DNA from 3 places in the Marinomonas sp. TI.3.20 genome. Region 3 is predicted to be linked to each of the others. Evidence: riboswitches for the same ligand, from Rfam matches in the RefSeq annotation. Region 3 holds a riboswitch; each other region holds the start of a gene.

What was found. A riboswitch is a leader RNA that binds a small molecule or an ion and turns the genes downstream of it on or off. The one in region 3 is predicted to bind thiamine pyrophosphate.
Region 1: it holds a riboswitch for thiamine pyrophosphate, as region 3 does, so the genes downstream of both, thiC (phosphomethylpyrimidine synthase ThiC) here and thiD (bifunctional hydroxymethylpyrimidine kinase/phosphomethylpyrimidine kinase) in region 3, are expected to answer to the same signal.
Region 2: it holds a riboswitch for thiamine pyrophosphate, as region 3 does, so the genes downstream of both, thiB (thiamine ABC transporter substrate binding subunit) here and thiD (bifunctional hydroxymethylpyrimidine kinase/phosphomethylpyrimidine kinase) in region 3, are expected to answer to the same signal.

Annotation. Positions count from the first base shown of each region.
Region 1 covers NZ_JBAKAS010000002.1:92,295-97,326, reverse strand. Annotated here, with positions in the region: gene V6259_RS02960 (penicillin-binding protein activator) at 1-243, opposite strand, end outside; gene rsmI (16S rRNA (cytidine(1402)-2'-O)-methyltransferase) at 255-1,133, shown strand; TPP riboswitch at 1,224-1,328, shown strand; gene thiC (phosphomethylpyrimidine synthase ThiC) at 1,518-3,485, shown strand; gene thiE (thiamine phosphate synthase) at 3,499-4,941, shown strand; gene thiS (sulfur carrier protein ThiS) at 4,934-5,032, shown strand, end outside.
Region 2 covers NZ_JBAKAS010000003.1:163,335-168,366, reverse strand. Annotated here, with positions in the region: gene msbA (lipid A export permease/ATP-binding protein MsbA) at 1-1,181, shown strand, start outside; gene V6259_RS04970 (3-deoxy-D-manno-octulosonic acid transferase) at 1,184-2,410, shown strand; TPP riboswitch at 2,434-2,548, shown strand; gene thiB (thiamine ABC transporter substrate binding subunit) at 2,593-3,594, shown strand; gene thiP (thiamine/thiamine pyrophosphate ABC transporter permease) at 3,594-5,032, shown strand, end outside.
Region 3 covers NZ_JBAKAS010000013.1:37,444-42,475, reverse strand. Annotated here, with positions in the region: gene V6259_RS13350 (RecQ family ATP-dependent DNA helicase) at 1-539, shown strand, start outside; gene V6259_RS13345 (GIY-YIG nuclease family protein) at 595-876, opposite strand; gene V6259_RS13340 (LysE family translocator) at 916-1,527, opposite strand; gene V6259_RS13335 (DUF1127 domain-containing protein) at 1,524-1,727, opposite strand; gene V6259_RS13330 (aminotransferase-like domain-containing protein) at 2,019-3,437, shown strand; TPP riboswitch at 3,607-3,708, shown strand; gene thiD (bifunctional hydroxymethylpyrimidine kinase/phosphomethylpyrimidine kinase) at 3,820-4,710, shown strand; gene V6259_RS13320 (ABC transporter ATP-binding protein) at 4,707-5,032, shown strand, end outside.

The sequences.
Region 1 (5,032 bases), on a different contig from region 3:
GTCTCGGGCTTTTAGGTAATCGCCATCTTTATAACTTTGTAGGGCATTGTCATAAGCGTCTGTTAATTCTTTTGGCGCTTTATAGGGATGATAAATACTGTCAGGCACTCCACTTTCTTGGCTTCCAGGTGGTGCGTACTGAGGTAAATTGTCCTGAGATCTATTTAAATTCGTCGAGCTACAAGCACTTAGCAGCAATGCACAGACGGTTAATGATATGATGCGGAGATTAATTAGGCTCATAAGCTCATAAAATGACAGATAAAAGAGGCAGTATGGTAGCACATAGTTCAGATGATGTGAGGGGCACGCTATACATAGTTGCAACTCCGATTGGTAATCTTGATGATTTTAGTAGAAGAGCTGAAAAGATTTTACGGGAAGTAGACTATATTGCCGCAGAAGACACGCGTCATACGCGCCGTCTATTGAATCACTTTGGTATCGAGGCGAAGCTTTTTTCGATCCACGATCATAATGAAAAAGACAAATCCGAGTACGTCGCCAGTTTGCTCGAAGAGGGCAAAAGCGTGGCCTTAGTGTCGGATGCTGGAACGCCGCTTATTTCTGACCCAGGTTATCACATTGTCAGCTTCTTGCGGGCTCGTGGGTTAACTGTTGCGCCTGTACCAGGTGCTTGTGCTTTGATTTCTGCTTTGTGTGCCTCAGGTTTGCCGACGGACCAATTCTTTTTTGCAGGCTTTGTACCAGCGAAGTCCAAAGCACGTTGTGATTTGTTTGACTCATGGAAAACGCAAGCGGGAACCGTAGTATTTTACGAATCAACCCATCGTATTTATGATTCAATTAAGGATGTTTTGAGTGTCTACGGTGACGATGCTAGATTGGTACTTGCTCGAGAAGTTACTAAGACGTTTGAAACTTTTTTATCGGGTACGGCGGCGGAAATACTCGCCATGTTTGATGTCGATGCGAACCAAATGCGCGGCGAGTTCGTGGTAATGCTGAGTTTTACGCAAGAAAGTGGTGATGAAAAAGAACTCGAAGCCAAGCGTATTTTGGGGATCTTGTTAGAGGATTTACCGGTTAAGCAAGCCGCGGCAATGGCGGCTAAATTAACGGGTGAGAAGAAGAATTATCTTTATAAAATGGCACTAGAAATGCAGGGTTAATAACACCTACTTGGCTTGATTTCTGAATATCTGGTCGACTCTAATGTGGGCGCTGAGTGTTTACATTAGAGAAAGACTGGGTATACTCGTTGGCACTTGTCGGAGTGCCATTTGGCTGAGATCGCATCATTAAGTGCGGGATCCGCAGAACCTGATCGGGTTAACACCCGCGTAGGAAACAAGAAAGTCTCTATTTTTCTTATCTGCATCAAATGAACTCCTGTGAAGGTTGTTAATTTGATGTCACGTTATTTTCATCATCTTTTAATACCTCCACAGGGCTCATCTTTTTTGCGAACTAAATCCCGTTAATAATGGGTATTTTTTGTCGTAATCGAGCACCCAGACAAGCAATTCTCTATTTTTTCATAGTAGGAACTGCTTATGTCAACCTCACAAAAAATCACTAAAAAAACCCGAGATCAAGCGCGTCTTGATGCCAAAACTTTTATCGAATCCCTACAAGCAAGGCCTTTTCCTGCGTCTGAGCGTATTTATCTGACGGGGTCAGAAGAGTCGATTCGCGTGCCAATGCGCAAAATCAATCTGACGGATACGCCAATCGGTTCAGATCCAGATAATTTGACCTTCGAACCTAATGAAGCGATTTACGTGTACGACTGCTCAGGTCCTTATGCAGACCCAGAAGCCAATATAGATGTGCACCAAGGCTTGGCGGCTATGCGTGCGCCTTGGATTGAACGCCGTCAAGACACCATAACATTACCCCATGTGTCGTCAGAATTTGCTCAAGCGCGATTAACGGATATTGCCCTTGAATCCCTGCGTTTTCAAAACTTACTGACAGTACGAAAAGCCCGCGAAGGCCAATGTGTGACGCAAATGCATTACGCTAGAAAAGGCATAGTTACCCCTGAAATGGAATACATTGCGCTGCGTGAAAATCAAAATTTAGACGCCATAAAAAGTGAGTTATTACGCAAGCAGCATCCTGGGCAAAGCTTTGGCGCCAATATCCAAACGCGCATTACGCCAGAATTTGTCCGCGATGAAGTGGCCGCTGGCCGCGCTATTATTCCTGCCAATATTAATCACCCAGAAAGCGAACCTATGATCATTGGGCGTAACTTTTTGGTAAAAGTGAACGCCAACATTGGTAATTCAGCGGTGACATCTTCCATTGAAGAAGAGGTCGAAAAGTTGGTTTGGTCAACCCGTTGGGGTGCTGATACCGTGATGGATTTGTCCACCGGTAAAAACATCCATGAAACCCGCGAATGGATCTTGCGTAATTCTCCAGTGCCCATTGGTACTGTGCCGATTTACCAAGCGTTAGAAAAAGTGAACGGCGTGGCTGAAGCGCTTAATTGGGAAGTCTTTAAAGACACCTTAATCGAGCAGGCTGAACAAGGCGTGGATTATTTCACCATTCATGCCGGTGTGTTACTGCGTTTTGTACCTATGACGGCAAAGCGCTTAACCGGCATAGTGTCTCGTGGTGGTTCCATCATGGCGAAATGGTGCTTGGCTCACCATCAAGAGAGCTTCTTGTATGAGCGTTTTCGCGATATTTGTGAAATCTGCGCCGCCTACGATGTGTCACTTTCGTTGGGCGATGGCTTACGCCCCGGTTCGATTATGGACGCTAACGACGAAGCACAAATGTCAGAACTGCGCACTCTAGGTGAGTTGACGAAAGTGGCATGGGAATACGATGTGCAAGTGATGATCGAAGGCCCTGGTCATGTGCCAATGCAGTTGATCAAAGAGAACATGACTGAGCAATTGGAGCATTGTCATGAAGCGCCATTTTATACCTTAGGGCCGCTCACTCAAGATATTGCACCGGGTTACGATCACATTACCTCTGGCATAGGCGCCGCGCAAATTGGTTGGTATGGCTGTGCCATGCTGTGCTACGTGACGCCCAAAGAGCATTTGGGTTTACCGAATAAAGAAGACGTTAAAGAAGGTTTGATTACCTACAAAATCGCCGCCCATGCCGCGGATTTAGCTAAAGGTCACCCCGGCGCTCAAGTACGTGACAATGCGTTATCGAAGGCGCGTTTTGAGTTCCGCTGGGAAGACCAATTTAATCTTGCGTTTGACCCAGACACAGCGCGCGCTTATCACGATGAAACCTTGCCTCAGGCGTCTGGTAAAGTCGCGCATTTTTGCTCTATGTGTGGTCCGAAATTCTGCTCTATGAAAATCACTCAAGAAGTACGTGAGTATGCCAAAGGCTTAGAAGATCAAGCGGCAGCGGCACAGCAAGATGCCGAAGAGGGTATGCAGAAAATGTCTGAGCAGTTTCGTGAGTTGGGCAGTGATGTCTATTTGACCACAGACAAGTTAACAACAGACAAGTTGACCACAGACAAGCTGGCTTAGGTTGAGAGATAACATGAATAAACTTCCCGTTATTTGGCAGGTTGGCGCACGTCAATCTCGCACTGGCTCGTTTGCCTTATCTGTGTCGATTGCCGAGCACTTACCGTGTGTTGTGAAGTATATCGACAGTTATCAGCAAGCAGGCGCGTCCACTTGCCCCTGCTCATTTGTCGAGTTCGATGACCAATGGCAAACGCTGCTTGATCAATCTATGGCCGATGTCATTTATCTGCATGCACTGCCATCCAACGAATTGATGGTGTGCTGCGCTAAATGGCTTCAGCATATCAAGGCGTTATTGCCGTCAGTGATTGTGGTGCTCAATGCTGACCTTGATAGCAATGTGAACGGTCAGCGCTTTTTGAGCGAGTTACTCACCAGTACGGATGTCGTTCTAGCGCCGAAGCGTCAGCTTGATTGCTTAATAGATTGTCACGATACGACGTCTGTAGCAGATGTTCATGCCGCGTTGGCGCCTTGGTTTGCAGTCTCTGACGCTGTGTGGCTGTTGACCGATGAGCAGGATTCATCGGTGTGGTATGTGACGAAGCAGAAAATGTACGATTTTTCGTTTGCCTGCGATTCTGTTGCTTTAACACAGGCGCAATCCTACCGCCGAGCGTTTTCAATGGCTTGTTTTTTAGGTCATGGTTACGACGAGCTGGATGCCACTACCATGGCACAAACCTATTTGGCCAGTGATCTTGATGGTCATACTGGCTGGCCTAATCAAACTCAGTACTTACCGACCGTGACTGAGTTAAGCGACGGCCAAGCAGGCGTCGTCGAATCTAAAACCACCGCGAGTAGGCTAACGTTTGCCACGATCGATAAACAGAAATTTGGCTTATACCCGGTGGTCGATTCTTTAGCGTGGTTGGAATTGGTACTAGAAAATGGCGCCACCACGGCTCAACTGCGTATTAAAGACCCTAGTACGTCGACATTAGACAGCCAAATTAAAAATGCGGTGGCTCTTGGTCAGCGTTATCAGGCTCAGGTGTTTATTAATGACTACTGGCAAAAGGCCATTGAACACGGTGCTTTTGGTATTCATCTTGGGCAAGAAGACTTAGAGGTTGCTGACTTGGCGGCCATTAGCCAAGCGGGACTGGCGCTGGGTATCAGCACCCACGGCTATTTTGAAATTGCCAACGCGATGAAGATCAACCCCAGTTACATCGCGCTGGGTCATATTTTTCCTACGCAAACCAAAGACATGCCATCACAGCCACAAGGGCTGACACGGTTAGCACTCTATGCTGCCTTGCTCAAAGGTGTTTATCCGACGGTTGCTATTGGCGGTATCAGTGCCGAGCGTGTGGCTCCTGTACTGAAAACAGGGGTCGACAGTGTCGCTTTGGTGACCGCGATTACGAAAGCTCTGAACCCAGAGCAAGCCACGCGCGATCTATTGTCTGTGTATCAAACCGAAAAGGCGCTTCTTGATGAGTAACGAAATCACGCTTTATGTGAATGACAGCCCAATGTCTTGTGTTGGCAAGACGCTAGCGGATTTATTGCAACAACTTGAGAAACCGTCTCAA
Region 2 (5,032 bases), on a different contig from region 3:
GTTTGAAAATACAAAATGCCATGGGCAGCGTGACAGATGTTGCCTCTGAGGCGATTAAAGGGCACGAAGTCATTAAGATCTTTGGCGGCAATGAATATGAAACTCAACGTTTTCATAAGACGGCTCAAGAAAATCGTCACTCACAATTAAAAATGGAATTAACCAAGGCACTGAATGTGCCTATTATTCAGTTTATTATTGCCTTGTCTTTGGCATTGTTAATTTGGTTAGCATTAGATCCTGCTATTTCAGCAAGTATGTCTGCCGGTGATTTTGTTGCCTTCATCGGTGCTGCAGGTATGTTGAGCAAACCTATGAGACAGTTAACGTCTGTAAATAGTATCTTGCAAAAAGGGATTGCCGCAGCGCAAAGTATTTTTGCATTTTTGGATTTAGACAGCGAAAAAGACACTGGTAGCAAAACAGCAGATCGCTTGAAGGGTGATATTAGCTGGAAAGGGTTAACCTTCCGTTACCCAAAAATGGAAAAAAATGCACTAAACGACGTAACCTTGACTTTGCCGGCTGGCAAGAAGTTGGCATTGGTAGGGCGTTCCGGTAGTGGTAAATCGACCTTAGCTAATTTGATTCCGCGCTTCTACGATGTGGATGATGGCTGTCTGTTTATAGATAATGAAAATATTAATGACTACACCTTGCATGACCTCCGTAAAAATATTGCTCTAGTGAATCAACAGGTGGTTCTTTTTAATGGAACGATTCAGGACAATATTGCTTATGGTGGCTTGAGAGATGTGTCCAGAGAAGAGGTTGTAGAGGCGGCAAAAGCGGCCAATGCTTGGGGCTTTATTCAAGAACTAGAGCTAGGTTTAGACACATTGGTTGGCGAGAATGGAGTGTTGCTTTCTGGTGGACAACGTCAGCGACTTGCGATTGCTAGGGCCATCCTAAAAAACTCTCCTATTCTTATCTTAGATGAAGCAACGTCTGCGCTAGATACTGAGTCCGAACGGGCTATTCAGCAAGCGTTGGACAAACTGATGGAAAATCGAACTACCATTGCGATTGCTCATCGACTTTCTACTATTGAAAACGCTGATATCATTGCGGTTGTGGATCATGGAGAAATAGTTGAGCAAGGCTCTCATCGTGAATTATTGGCTCTTAATGGCGCTTATGCCAAGCTCCATAATCAACAATTTAGCGATGTTGCTGAATAACGATGTGGCTTTATCGTCTTTTGTTGTTGGTATTAACCCCGCTTATACTGGTTAAAATCCGGCGGTTTAGAAAAACCTATCCTGCGTATCGAGCTCGGGAAGCTTTTGGTTTTTGGCAGCCAGTTAAAGCAGATATTTGGATTCATTGTTCGTCAGTGGGAGAGGTGCTAGCAGTGCGTCCTTTGGTAGCTCAATGGGCAGAGAAATACCCTGAGCGATCAATGCTTATTACAACGATGACACCGACAGGTGCTGAGCAAGTTGAAAAGACATTTCCGTTTGCGTCTCACCGGTATTTGCCTATGGATTGGCGGTGTGCGGTTAAACGCGCATTAAAGCAGATTGACTGCGATCACTTATTGATTGTAGAAACAGAGCTTTGGCCTAATCTTCTGCTACAAGCGAGGCGTAAAGGCTTGCGTATTAATATTGTCAATGCCCGCTTGAGTGAGCGCTCTTTTAAGCAGTACCAGCGTTTTCCCCGTTTATCGAAGCGATTAATGGCATTGCCAACGAGTTTCTTGGCACATGCTCAGGCAGATGCCGACCGCTTCAGTGCATTGGGGGCGAACAATGTGTTGGTTACCGGCAGTATTAAGTTTGACCTAAGTGTGCCGGCCTCGGTTGCAGAGCAAAACTGGCATCGGCAAATGTCGAGTTCGTTTGTCTGGACTGCGGGTAGTACGCATAACGGCGAAGATGAACCTTTGCTAAAAATCCATCAAGCGTTAGTGGAAAAATACCCTGATGCCTTACTGATTTTGGTTCCTCGACATCCTGAGCGCTTTCAGAGCGTGTATGAACTGGCTTGCGAATATTTTGATCATGTCGCGTTGCGCAGCGAGATCGAACCTGCAAACTGGGCCGGGTTGAATGTTGTTATCGGAGACTCTATGGGTGAGCTGATGCAGTACTATCAAGCGGCTGATTTGGCTTTTGTCGGTGGTAGTCTTATTAAGCGGGGTGGTCATAATCCTATTGAACCTGCTTTGTTGGCTCGAGCTACACTGGTTGGGCCTTTTACCTTTAACTTTGCAGATATTACCGAGCAGCTTATCCAGCATCGTGGTGCTATTCGCTGTCAAAACGCAGAACAGCTACAAGAAGTGGTGATCTCATTAGCAGGAAAGCACAGTCAGTGCCATCGTCTTGGGCAAGCAGCCTTGCGGTTTGCTCAGCAAAATCAAGGTGCAGTGACGCGAGTTTTATCTGAAATAGACTTCCGCTAGACGACTGATTACAATAGCAACACAATTATCTCATGGGGTGTTTTGGTTGAATTTTAGCCATCACTGAGAAGCGGATACGCTAACCCATTGAACCTGATCCAGATCATGCTGGCGTAGGAATCGAGATAGCAAGCCCTTCTTGCCATTTCCCCTGTACGCCGCTCACTTTTAGGAGCGACACAATGAATAAATTTTTACTAAGCGCTGGCGCCATCACGGGGGCGTTATTGTCTTTCTCGAGCGCTTCTTTTGCCGAAACCTTGAATGTTTATACCTATGATTCTTTTGCTTCTGATTGGGGGCCAGGTCCAAAAATCAAAGCCAACTTTGAAAAAGAGTGTGGCTGTGAATTAAAGTTTGTCACCGTCGATTCTTCTGTTGGTCTTTTATCACGAATACAGCTTGAAGGTAAAAATTCAGCGGCAGACGTTGTGCTAGGCCTCGATCTTAACCTAATGAAAAAAGCAGAAAAGACGGGATTGTTAGCGGATTCTGGTGTTAATACGAGCCATGTTGTTACCCCTAATACTTGGACGAGTCCTATTTTTGTGCCATTTGACCAAGGTTATTTTGCTTTTATCTATAATGCAAACAAGCTAAAAACACCGCCGACCAGCCTGAAATCTATTGTTGAAAATCAAAATCTACGAGTCATTTATCAAGATCCGAGAACCAGTACGCCTGGGTTAGGTTTGTTGCTTTGGATGAAAGCAGTTTATGGCGATAAAGCGGCTGACGCATGGGCCACGCTAGCAAAGCACACGGTAACCGTGACAAAAAGCTGGTCTGACGCGTATGGTCTTTTCTTAAAAGGCGAGTCGGATGTGGTATTAAGTTATACAACTTCACCTGCTTACCATGTGATTGAAGAAGGCAAAACACAATATAAAGCGGCCTCCGCGAGTGAAGGATTTTATCCACAAGTAGAAGTGGCAGCGATGTTAAAAAATGCGCCACATCCTGCTTTGGCTAAGAAATTTATGCAGTTTATTCTAACGCCAGGTTTTCAGTCTACTATTGCGACGGGGAACTGGATGTTCCCTGTTGTTAAGCAGGCCAAGCCATTGCCAGCGGTTTTCAGTACTTTGCCTAAACCAGTGAAGGTGCTAACACTGTCAGCTGATGAGGTTGCTAAGCATCGTCAAGCTTGGATAAATGAATGGCTTGAAGCAACGACACGCTAATGGGGCAATGTCGTTCATCTGTTCGTCTTTTTATGCGGCTGTTACCTGCATTAATCGGTGTTTTACTCTTTGTATTTATTGGAGCCGCCAGTTTGGCGGCTCTATTGCATTATATGGATATCTCACAGTGGTCGGGATATTTACAAAATGCGTATTTGTGGCGAATTATTCGATTTTCATTATGGCAAGCGTTATTAAGTAGTGTACTTAGTTTGCTTATTGCGATTCCGGTTGCTTCTTGTTTAAGTCATCGAAAATTTAAAGGTAAAAATTTACTGCTACAGTTATTTGCTGTGTCTATGGTGGTGCCAACGATTGTTGCCATTTTAGGTATTGTTGTGGTCTATGGTCGATCTGGTTGGTTAGCGACAGGGTTAGGGATCAATGTTCCTCTTTATGGGTTACTAGGTATTTTGTTGGCGCATGTGTTTTTTAACATGCCGTTGGCAGTGCGGCTGTTGCTACAGGGGTACAATCTTGTGCCTTCTGGGCAATGGCGGCTCGCTTCTCAATTAGGATTTTCAAGAGGAGCATCGTTTTCGCTTATTGAATGGCCTTATATCAAAAAAGTTCTACCAGGTGCTTTTGTTCTGGTGTTTATGCTGTGTTTTTCAAGCTTTTCTGTTGTGTTGAGTTTGGGAGGTGGACCTAAATCGAGCACCTTGGAAGTAGCGATTTATCAGGCGTTACGCTTTGATTTTGATTTAGATAAAGCCAGCTTTTTATCACTACTTCAAGTGGCCATTTGTACGGTAGTTGCAATGGTTATTTATAAAGTGGTGCCTAAAAATCAACAAGATGCCAGCTTGTTGAAAGTGCAATCTTATTCCGTACGAGACAGTAGGGTGGCGCGCGGCTTTGATATGTTCATCATGATTATTGCTTTGTTATTAGTCTTGCCACCATTTTTGGCTATTTTTGACCCTATATTTTCAGATAAGTTTTTACCTACACTGCTATCAAGGGCGACGTGGCATGCTGTCTGGGTTTCTTTAAAAATTGCGATACCTACAGCACTGTTAAGTTTGTTGCTTGCTGGCTGTTTTGGTGGCCTTGCTCGTAAGGCGATGGACCAAGGTTGGTGGTCGTTCCTACCAAGTAAATTAGAGCATCTAGGAAATATGATTCTTATGGTGCCGGGATTGGTGTTGGCGACAGGGTTATTTCTATGGCTTCGCGAGTTTGGCTTTAGTTTGCAATCCAGTTATTGGGTCGTTGTCTGGGTCAATGCGGTAATGGCGTTGCCCTTCGTGCTGAGAGTATTGATGCCGGTAGTGTATCAGCAGGAAAAACGTTTTCGTAATGTGTATTTGAGTTTAGGTGTTTATGGCTGGTGTCGTTTTAAAATTGAGTGGCCTCTGATCCGTAAAAGTGTTGCTCAGGCTGTTGGTTATGCGCTGTTACTCTCATTAGGAGACATGGGCGTTATTGCGTTGTT
Region 3 (5,032 bases):
TGCAAACACTAGACTTTCTTGCTGACCAACATGCCATCACACTGGAAAGCAAAGGGCTGACTGAAGTTTATCAAGTGAACACTCGAGTCTTTCATCAGGAAACACTGCTCAACCAGCTTAGTCAGTACGTCGAAGAAAAAGAGGTGTCAGAGATAGAACGCATCGCGACCATGATTCGTTTTTTCCAACTGGATCGCTGCCTAAACCACAACTTAGCAAAATACTTTGGTGATAAAAACGCGCCCGAACATTGCGGTCATTGCTCGGTCTGTAAAGGTAAGGTACTAGCGTTTACTTCGCTCACCTCACAGCAGGATAATTGGCAACAAGATCTGGCTTTTTACGTCCGTGAATTTGTCTCTCATCTGCAAAGCAAAAGCCCTAACACTGTCGTTACTGATGTGTTAATAACACGCTTTTTAACCGGCCTGACTCAGCCTATTTTTACCAAAGTAAAAGCGCGCACATTGTCTGGCTTTGCAAAATACGAACAACAGGCTTATCGAGACGTACTTGATGCTGTAAAGAGTTTTTCTTAAGTTAAGAGACGCCTACGTCAAAAATAGCCACATAGATAAGCAAATATCGATGTGGCTAGTTATTGGTTAACGTTTCTAAACACATATTTCCATCAATCAGCTGTAACTTCTGACGTTTATCGAGTTGCTTGACGCGATACTCTAATACTGAGGCATCACTTCTGGTACCAACAGTTTGATGCCACATTAACTCTAAGGGGCCTTTTCCTTTTAGGTATCGAGCACCTCGTTTATTCACTCCAGAATGCTCTCTAAAGCGGCGCTCTACGTCGGTTGTAATACCAGTATAAAGTGTATCTAGCCGAGTTTTGATGATGTATATACTCCACTCACTCATTGTCGAATCCATTAACACCCAAACCCAAAATAGTATTATCTAATTACCTATCATCAACAGCAAGGTCGATGCCGTAGCGAATCCCATTCCATAGTTGAATATTCGTTGGCGCTTGTCATCAGTTAACCAACGACGAATAGTCACGCCCGCCCACGCCCAGAGCGTTATGGCAAGAAATCCCATACAAGCAAAAAATACGATAATCCAAAAACCAGATTGAACATACAAATCGCCAGTCAAAGAAAATGAGCTGACACAGCCAATCGACATCATCCACGCTTTCGGATTCACATATTGAAAGAGAGACGCTTGCCACCAGCGCATAGGAGCCGCCCGTTCTTTTGTATTCGATAATTGCCCTACGGGAGCACTTGCCACTTTCCAAGCTAGCCAAAGTAAATAAGCACCACCAATCCATTTCAATACCAAATAAATCGGTGGATACAGTACAAATAAAGTCCCTAAGCCAAGCAATACCGAAAACAATAAAGAAGCCATACCCAATACAATGCCCACCATATGAGGCAAGGTGCGGCGGAAACCAAATTGCGCACCAGAGGCCAGTAACATCATATTATTCGGGCCGGGTGTCACCGACATAATAAAAGCAAACAATGCCAAGGTGACAAAGAAAGAGGCATCGGTAATCACGACAAGTCTCCTTTTGAGTTCGTTCGAAGCAGATCGCTAACAACCCCAATAAAACTGGCTTGAGATAATTCCGCTTGGCGCTTTTCATGACTCAACCCAATATCTTGCATTTGTTGCTCGCTCAGTTTGTTCAGCGCTTTGCGTGTTTGATAGCGCTCTATACAGTGTTGTATGTGAGTCAATAATGAAATAATCAACATGATCTGCTCTTCCTTTTAAGCGTCTATTTCTAATATCTTTAGACGTTCGTTCTAAGCTTTGTCCCTATATCCATTAGGATAATAAAAGGCACTGCGTGTATGGGCAGCTAGTATAGAGAGTGACTTGAAATCAATACAGACTCAAAAAATCACTTTATTAACCATACAGAAAAAACTTTATTTGACTGTATGGTGGCAATTTCCAATATCTGTATGGTAATTTGATGACGCAGGCTCAGCTACAATATCGCGACGAATCAATACAGCTATACGTGCAAAGGAGAATACACCATGAGCCTATATCAAGATCTATCAAAGCGACTAAGAGAACACATCGAATTAGGCTTTTATAAACCGGGTGATAAGTTACCTTCTGTGCGTCAATTATCCCAAGAACATGGCGTCAGTATTTCGACGGTTCAAGAAGCATATCGTCAACTAGAACAAGATATATTAGTCGAAGCTCGTCCAAAATCAGGCTATTTTGTCGTCCAAAAACCCCGTGTTGATAATCTCCCTCGCGTATCGCGCCCACCTCAACGGCCGCTTGATGTATCCCAATGGGAAGAAGTCTTTAATATGCTAATGATTCGCGGCGACGAAAAAGGCGCTCAATTACAACATGCAATGCCAGATATGACGGTATCAACATTAAAACCGCTGTTAAAAACACTGGCAGACCTTTCTAAGAAAAGCCCAGAATTAGGTCTCGGCTATGGCGACATCAGGGGTTCTCAAGAGTTACGAACTCAGCTATGTCGCTTAGCTGGCGCTTCTGGCTGCCAACTTCACCCTGACGATATCGTGGTCACATCAGGTTGCCAAGAAGCACTTTCTGTTTGTCTGCGTGCCGTAACTGAGCCTGGGGATATTGTTGCGATTGAATCACCTAGCTTTTATGGTTCTATGCAGGCCATTAAAGCCGCTAACCTTAAGGCAATGGAAATACCCACTCACCCAGAAACAGGAATCAGTCTAGAAGCCTTAGAGCTCGCGCTAGATCAATGGCCAATTAAAGCTATTTTAGTCACACCGACCTGTAATAATCCTCTTGGCTACACCATGCCAGACGACAAAAAAGAGCGCCTTTATCGACTCGCTCAAAGCTATGACATTGCCATTATCGAAGATGATATTTATGGTGATATCGCCTACCAGTTTCCTCGTCCTAGGACCATTAAGTCCTTCGACGAAGACGGTCGAGTACTACTTTGCTCATCGTTTTCTAAAACTATCGCACCTGGCATGCGAGTTGGCTGGATTGCACCAGGACGTTATCGAGACAAGGTAACTCACATAAAATACGTCAGTAGCTCCATGTGCCCAACACTTCCACAACTCGCTATTGCGCAATTCATTCGCCTCGGTGAATACGATAAACATATTCGAACTATGCGCCAACGCTATGAAAAACAAAGAGATCATATGCTCACCGTGATCAAACGTTATTTCCCTAACGATACTCGAGTAAGTTTTCCTAATGGCGGCTTTATATTATGGGTTGAGCTTAATAAAAGTGTCGACAGTATAAAGCTAGTAGAGCAGTGCCGATTAGAAGGGGTGGGATTTGCTCCAGGACCATTATTTTCTGCGACAGGGAAATACCGTCACTGTTTTAGAGTGAACTTTAGTGGGCAAAATATGGAACAAAGAGAATGGGGAATAAAAACCTTAGCCCACATTTTGCTTAGGTTTAGCAAAACACTTTAGGCTATGTGAATATAAAACAGAGTGCCAAGCAAATAATTCATAAAAAACAATCCATAATAAATACCTAAGAACAAATACCTAAGAACAAAATAAGACTCTAATTATTATTGACGATGTTTACATTATTAAAAAATGATGAGTCTTTGACCAAATCTTGTTACCATCGTTGCCATCATAGTCGGGGGGCATTTTTTTGCTGAGATCGTATAACACGAGACCCGTTGAACCTGATTCAGTTAACACTGGCGTAGGGAACTATTGTGATAACAGTGCTTGCCACTGTGTCCCATATACCAATTTGGGCTTCTCGATAAAGCGTTCAGATAACACTTTCTGATCAAATTGGCTTATGCAGTTCCTTGCGTCACCGTTAGGAGCTCATATGTCTAGTCACTCTGTTCCACACAGCAACCCGGTTAAATACAACCACCCAACGTCTCAGCCAAACGGCCTTGGCACACCTATTGTGTTGACCATCGCTGGGTCAGACAGCGGCGGTGGCGCCGGCATTCAAGCAGACATCAAAGCCATTTCTGCCACTGGCGGCTTCGCCTGCTCAGCCATTACCGCGATTACGTCGCAAAATACCCTCGGCGTTGCGGCTATTTTTCCGATTCCACTAGACCACGTTAAGAGCCAATTAGACGCGGTCTTTAGCGACATCAAGATCACTGCCGTTAAAATAGGCATGCTAGCGGACAGCAGCATCATCAACACCGTGGCCGATACACTGCGCCAATATCGACCCAAGTTCATTGTGTTAGATCCCGTAATGATTGCCACCAGTGGCGACTTATTACTGCAAGAAAGCGCCATTAACACACTCAAACAGACGCTCTTCCCTCTGGTAGACATCATCACGCCCAACCTTCCTGAAGCTGCTGCGCTCACCGGGTTACCAAGACCAACCAACGAAGATGAGATGCTCGCCATGGTGCCCACGCTCAGAGCGTTGGGGGCAAGTTGCATACTGCTAAAAGGCGGTCACTTAGACGACCAAGAAGAAAGCCTTGATCTACTCATCACGGCCACCACAGTCGAAAGGCTCTCTGCTCCACGGATTCACACGAAAAACACACACGGCACCGGCTGTACTCTCTCCTCTGCGATGACGTCTTATCTGGCCCAAGGGTACTCTTTGCTCGACGCCGTTCACCTCGCTAAATCCTACATTAGCCAAGCAATCAAGCACGCCGACCAGCTCCATATTGGTCAAGGCCATGGTCCAGTGAATCACTTTTTTGCCCTGCATCAAGATGGCTCAACACAATGAGCCAGACACCACTTGGACTCTCTATTCAGCATGCTTGCTTGCATTACCATGGAGCAGAAACAGCCACCTTACAAGACATCTCGATGGACATTCCCGCGGGAGAATGGACCTGTTTGCTGGGGCGCAGCGGCAGCGGAAAAACCTCGCTACTGCGTTATTTGGCAGGTTTACTAGACGATAAAATAGACTGGCGCGGTAACGTAACCTGCAGTGATGGCCTGCCTTTTCAGCACCGCATTGCTTATATGGCGCAACAGGATTTGCTGCTGCCGTGGTTATCGGTCGAAGACAATGTCTGCTTAAGTTACCGTTTTAACCAACA